One region of the Rhizobium sp. 007 genome, then DNA from elsewhere that is predicted to be linked to it. Evidence: predicted binding sites of a transcription regulator. Region 1 holds the regulator's gene; the other holds the start of a gene.

Region 1 (3,405 bases):
CCCTTCTCTAGACCGATACCGCGTTTGCTCGACAGCGAAGAGCGGTTCGCCTTGTCGAAGGAGGTCTTGTAAACGAGCCCGATGCCGAGCTTGCCGCAAAGCTCCTTGAGCGTGCCCGCAACCATGAAGGCATGGTCGCGGCTCTCCATTTCGCATGCGCCGGCGATCAGCGACAGCCTGCCACTGTTTGAAAATACGACGCGGCCGGCACCTTCGCCGACTGCGACTTCGGAATTCGTATTGCTCATCGGATCTCCTCGAAGGCGAAGATCGCACCTTGGCCGGGCGCAGGCTTCACCAGGACTCTGTTGTTCTTGCGTGTATAGGGCATCCCGTTATCAGCCAAAAGCGCTTCTGTCACGGCAAGATCGGTGGTGCGGAAAACGACAGCGCTGCCTCTTAGCCCCTTATCCACGGATAACGGCACCGAATCGAAATAAGCCTCCATCCCTTCCGGCGACAGAAGACTGATCCTGGCATTCGCTGCCGCGATCGCCACGCCAAACGGTGTCCGCTCGATTTCCGTCGTAGACACGGCCAACTGAAGGAACGAGCCGAAGGCTTCAGGCTCGGGCGCGCTTAGCACCATCTCCGAGATACCGGTTGCACCGTTCGCATGCTTTTCCAGCGCGCTCCGATCGGCCGGAAAGGCGTTGATGCGCTGGCAGTCAAAGAGGAAGAAATCCGGCACCCGAAGATCGGCGGCAAAGGCAAGCTTGAAAGTGCCTGTCGATTGCGACCCGTCCGGCATCTTGATCAGGCGCGAAAACTCCAACATGGCGCCGCCGCTCTTTCTCGCACGAACGAAATGAGCATGGTCGGCGTCCGCGTCCTCCGTGCTGAATGCGGCCGCAGAGAATCCGTCATTGCCGCACCGGAAACGAAAGGCCTGGTCGCGCGCCACAAAGACGTTTCCGTGCCGCACTGATTCTTCACATTCTTTCGCGCTCGCGACACCAAGCGGCTCGAGATAGGTCTTGTCGGCGAAAAAAACGCAAGCATTCACCGTGCCGAAAGGATGACGGCCCTCGGCGGCAACCGTGAACCCCAATCGTCCCAGCCGCTCCCGCGCGAGATCGATGTTGGTGACCGGTAGAACAAGATGATCCAACGGATGCAGCATGGCGTCAGGTCTCCATTTAATGTGCTGAAGATGTGTGCCGCTATGTGGTCAATGCAAGCTGAAAGCGCTGATCCGGCAAACAAAAGTTTCCAAAAATGAACGCAGTTGAGACGAAGTTTTACGAAAATTTAGGTACTTGCGGAACACATATGGAACATATAGTGTCCGTTCTGGCTTTGTTTCACGAATTTGGGGTTAAACTTCGATGCTGACACGCAAACAACAGGAGCTTCTCCTCTTCATTCATGAGCGTATGAAGGAATCCGGCGTTCCGCCATCGTTCGACGAAATGAAGGATGCGCTGGATCTCGCGTCCAAATCCGGCATCCACCGGCTGATTACCGCTTTGGAAGAGCGCGGTTTCATTCGTCGCCTACCGAATCGCGCCCGCGCGCTTGAAGTGATCAAGCTGCCGGAAGCCTACAGCCCGAGCATCCAGCCCCGCCGCGGCTTTTCGCCGAGCGTCATCGAGGGCAGCCTCGGCAAGCCGCAGCCTGCTGCCGCCGCGCCGAAGCCGGCGAACGAAGACAATACCAGCTCCATTTCGGTTCCCGTCATGGGCCGTATTGCGGCAGGCGTGCCGATCTCGGCGATCCAGAACAACACGCACGACATCAACGTTCCGGCCGATATGCTCGGCTCCGGCGAACACTACGCGCTTGAGGTCAAGGGCGATTCGATGATCGATGCTGGCATCTTCGATGGCGACACGGTCATCATCCGCAACACCAACACCGCCAATCCCGGCGACATTGTCGTGGCACTGGTCGATGACGAGGAAGCGACGCTGAAGCGGTTCCGACGCAAGGGTGCGTCCATCGCGCTGGAAGCGGCGAACCCCGCCTACGAGACGCGCATCTTTGGACCGGATCGCGTAAAGGTTCAGGGTAAGCTCGTCGGCCTTATCCGCCGCTACCATTGACCGGCAGCGCGTCGCCGGCAAAGGCGACGGCGCGCCACTCATAGGCGTGGCGGCTCTAGGGGCGATCGAGTTTCTCGAAGGCGGTTGTCCAAAGCACGGTACGGCGCCGGTTTTCCGCAAGGTTTCATTCGCGAAATGCACTGCGCCGCATCGGCAGGCGCCGAACCGCAGCCTTGCCAGCGTGACGACGATGTCCGCGGCATCGCAAGCCGGGCGTGGCACCGTTCCGCATCGCATTTCTTGCCTCTTCCTGCTGCTCCGGTGAAAATTTCGCTTTCCCTCCGTCTTTCGCGGGTCGCAGCGCCCTCACGGCTGCGATCGGTCAAAGCCAAAGCGCTGAGCGCAACGTTCGTGCCGGACGCAAACCAGATCGCCGCCCCAAGCCCGAAAAAACCGTCGCAAAGCGCAGGCGTGTGCCCTGAGCGGCTCCTTAGCTTGCCATTTGCAGGCCGAAAGCCTTGGGTATGCAGCCACAATGACTGATCGGTGGCTACGGGACTGAACGGTGGCTATTGACGGGCGAGAGCTCTGCTTTTGCCAAAGGCTTCTTCCCGCATTCCAAAAGCGCAAGCCGGGAAGCGCGCACACTGCTTGTCCGCGACATCTGCTGAAGCGGAAATGCGCAGCTCGGCCGTTTTCAACTCCGGCATGCACCCAGCCCGCTGACACCCTATGAATACAACCAGAATGCAGCCCTGAGGGCGTTTCAGCAACAATAATCGATTGAAAAAAGTCCAAAAAATTGGATTGCAAAAGCCGAATTAAATCATTGGCTTCCGCTATGCGCCTCCGGCATCGCAGGAGTGTCTAAAAGTTGATACTGCGATGCACAAAATGGCGCCACGGTAACTTGGCATTGGCGCCGTGATCATATAGCTATCGGAGAGGACGCTTAACCCTATGGCGCTTTTATGGCGCCGCCGCCAGTTTGGAGGATCAGCATGACGGATCAAAGCGCAACAATCAAAATCGGCGACAAAACCGCCAATCTTTCCGTGAAAAGCGGAACGATCGGTCCGGATGTCATCGATATTGGTGCACTCTATAAAAACACCGGTTCCTTCACGTACGATCCTGGTTTCACCTCGACCGCTTCCTGTGAATCGAAGATCACCTATATCGACGGCGATGAAGGCATTCTGCTGCATCGCGGCTACCCGATCGAACAGCTTGCCGAACATGGCGACTTCCTGGAAGTCTGCTATCTGCTGCTTTACGGCGAATTGCCGACGGCTGCCCAGAAGAAGGATTTCGACTACCGCGTCACGCATCACACCATGGTGCACGAGCAGATGTCTCGCTTCTTCACCGGCTTCCGCCGCGACGCCCATCCGATGGCCGTCATGTGCGGCTGTGTCGG
Region 2 (3,405 bases), 1.4 Mb from region 1:
GCCTGATCGAGAAGCGTCAGCGCCGGTGCAGCGAATTCATCCTTGCCGACTGCGCCCACCATATGGACCACGCAGCCGGCGCGTCGCGCGGCTAATGCCTGGTTGGCTCCCTTGCCGCCCGCCGCCGTTGCAAAACCGTTGCCGGCCACCGTTTCGCCAGGCTTTGGCAGGCGATCGGTCGTGGCGATGAGGTCCATGTTGATAGAGCCGAAAACGGTGATCATAAAGGGTGTCCTGTCATGCTTCTTATGGCGACGGACACTGCCCGATGGGCTCACTCTTCGTCAACCACCCTGAGTTTGAGAAGGCCGGTGCGGCTTTCGACCGACTTCGCCGGAGGTCCGCTTTCACGTTCCTCCTTGAGCGCTTCTGCGCCCTCGAATTCCAGCGCTTCGATTTTTGCGCCGCGTTTGGAGAGTTTGTCAGTGGACGTGATGATCTGATCAACATCCCGCTGTGCCTGGGAAAAATGCGTCTGCAGTTTGCGCACGCGTTCATCGAGCCGCCCGAGATCATCCATCAGGATCGCTACCTCGCCCTGGATGACGTGCGCCTGCGCCTGCATGCGCTGATCCTTCAAAACGGCCTGGATGACCTGGATCGACAGCATCAGCAGCGAAGGCGAAACAATGACGATTCGGGAACGATGCGCTTTGTGGACGACCGGCTCGAAATTCTCATGAATTTCAGCGAAGATCGATTCCGAAGGAACGAAGAGAAAAGCCGTATCCTGCGTCTCACCCTGGATAAGATACTTCTCCGATATATCGCGGACATGGATTTCCATATCGCGGCGGAATTGCTGCGAGGCAAGCTTGGTTGCGTCCGGCGTGCCCGCGTCGCGAATGGCATTCCAGGCTTCGAGAGGAAACTTGGCATCGATGACGAGCGGCGGTGCACCGTTCGGCATGCGCACGGTGCAGTCCGGCCGCGAGCCGTTGGAAAGCGTTTGCTGGAAAGCATAGGCGCCCATCGGCAGACCGTCGGCGACGATGGTCTCCATACGCGACTGGCCGAAGGCGCCGCGCGTTTGCTTGTTGGAGAGGATAGCCTGAAGCCCGACGACATCCTTCGCCAGCGTCTGGATATTGTTCTGCGCTGCATCGATGACAGCGAGCCGCTCCTGCAGGCGCTGAAGGTTCTCATGCGTCGATTTCGTCTGTTCGCTGATCGTCGTGCTGACACGCTGCGACATGCCATCGAGGCGCTGACCGATCGCCTGGTTGAGTTCGGCCTGACGCGTTCCGAAGACCTCAGCCATGATCGAAATGCGTCCCTGCATCTCGGCCTGAATCTTCAGGAGCTCGGCCATCCGGGCATCGGCTTCCGCGGCCCGGATCGCTGCCTCCTCATCCTGTTCGCGCCGCAGGTTGCTGTTCCTGACCAGCAGGAACACGAGCACCACGACAACGACAGCGACAGCGCCCCCGGCAAGCGCGAGGATGGTCGGGCTGAGCCCGGCGATCGAAATTGTCAGCGATTCGGTAACATTGTTCATTCGCGCACAATAACAAACCCGCCGGCGATGGCTAGATCAAAACGTGAACAAATCCACAGCGCGATTTCGTGGGCAAAGTGCCGCCGCACTACGGCACGAAGCGCCTGAAGATCGCCGCCCGAATTTAACGAATACTCAACTATATTTTCGAATTGTCGTTTCCGAAGAGACCTCTATCGCACCATGCGCCAGGACAGAAATACAGTATGACCGCTCAGCAATTCGAAAACGCACTCAAGCAGCGCCTTGATTTCATCGAACTCGACAGCGAGGCGAGAAAGACGATACGCGAACTGCGCCCGGTCATCGGCGAACTGATCGGCGGCGCGCTGGACAAGTTTTATGGCAAGATCGCCAGGACGCCCGCTGTGGCCGGCTTCTTTTCCGACAAGACGCATGTCGGCCACGCCAAGAAACGCCAGGAGGATCACTGGGCGAACCTTGCCGGCGGCAATTTCGACGAGAGCTACGTGAACGGCGTCACCGCCGTCGGCAGGGCGCATGCCCGCATTGGCCTTGAACCGCGCTGGTATATCGGCGGTTATGCGATCGTCATGGCAGAACTTGTCAAAGGCATCATGGAAAAGCAGTGGCCGTCACGTTTCGGCCATCAAAAGGGCAAGGCGCTTGCCGAGAAGCTCGCCTCGGTCATCAAGGCCAGTATGCTCGACATGGACTATTCAATTTCTGTCTATCTCGATGCGCTGGAAGAGAAGCGGCGCAAGCATGAAGAGGAGCGTGCCAAGGCGGAAGCGGATCAGGCGATTGCACTCGAGCATCTGCGTCGCGGATTGGAAGCTCTTTCAAAGGGCGATCTCGAAGCAACGCTGCCGGCGGACCTGCCGGGCAATTTCCGCCACATGGCGGAGGACTATAACCGCGCCGTGGCGGCCCTTCGCGCCTCGTTCGCATCGGTGCGCAGCAGTTCCGGCGAAATTTTAAGCGGCACCGACGAAATTTCCAAGGCGACCGACGATCTGGCGATGCGCACGGCGCAACAGGCGGCCGGCATTGAGGAGAGCTCTGCTGCGCTCCAGCAGCTCTCCGTCAGCGTTGGCCAGACCGCAGCAAATGCCGAGAAGGCATCCGGTGCGGTGCGCGAGACGCAGGAGAAGGCGAAGAATTCAGGTGAACTCGTGACAAGCGCGGTGTCGGCCATGGCGGGTATCGAGAAGTCGTCCGCCGAGATAGCCAAGATCATCGGCGTCATTGACGAAATCGCCTTCCAGACGAACCTTCTGGCACTTAACGCGGGCGTCGAGGCCGCGCGTGCCGGCGAGGCGGGCAAGGGCTTTGCAGTCGTCGCACAGGAAGTGCGCCAGCTCGCGCAGCGCACTGCCGATGCAGCCAAGGAGATCAAGAATCTGATCTCGGAAAGTTCCATGCAGGTGAATGAGGGCGTCGGCATCGTCAGCAGTACCGGCGAGGCACTTAGCGATATGATCAGCCGTATCGACATCATCAACCGCTTCGTCGCCGATATCGCAGCGGCAGCGCGTGATCAGGCGACAGGGGTAAACGAAGTCAGCATTGCGATCCGCAACATGGACACGATCACGCAGCAGAACTCAAGCATGGTAGAACATACCTCGGCAGAGAGCCGTCACTTGCGCGCGGAGGTGGATAACCTCGTGGCGCTGCTGCAGCACTTCAATATCGGCTCGCAGGAGCGTCTGGCGCCGGCCTCCCGCCGCGCGGCCTGACCGAATGCCGCAAATTCCGCAGGGCTGCGCAAAAAAGCACTTTCCGGAGTTTCAGGATAATTCCCTAGCTGGAAAAGATAGGTTATGGGAACGCGATGACCATCAAGCCACTTATCATTCTTCCAGATCCCGTCCTCCGCCAGGTTTCCAAACCGATCGAGCGGGTCGATGCCGATCTCAAGCGTCTTGCCGACGATATGCTGG

The links. Region 1 encodes LexA, which represses DNA repair genes until DNA is damaged. Its sites were predicted from a motif close to TGTTCNNNNTGTGTTCNG; they were not measured.
Region 2: ISN39_RS00285 (DNA recombination protein RmuC) is a predicted target of LexA. The motif match lies at 1,531-1,548, and genes of this name have one in related genera.

The regions. Positions count from the first base shown of each region.
Region 1 covers NZ_CP064187.1:1,499,963-1,503,367, reverse strand. Annotated here, with positions in the region: gene kdsA (3-deoxy-8-phosphooctulonate synthase) at 1-248, opposite strand, end outside; gene ISN39_RS07610 (VOC family protein) at 245-1,123, opposite strand; gene lexA (transcriptional repressor LexA) at 1,329-2,045, shown strand; gene gltA (citrate synthase) at 2,987-3,405, shown strand, end outside.
Region 2 covers NZ_CP064187.1:58,617-62,021, forward strand. Annotated here, with positions in the region: gene ISN39_RS00280 (ribokinase) at 1-224, opposite strand, end outside; gene ISN39_RS00285 (DNA recombination protein RmuC) at 275-1,498, opposite strand; gene ISN39_RS00290 (globin-coupled sensor protein) at 1,705-3,201, shown strand; gene def (peptide deformylase) at 3,297-3,405, shown strand, end outside.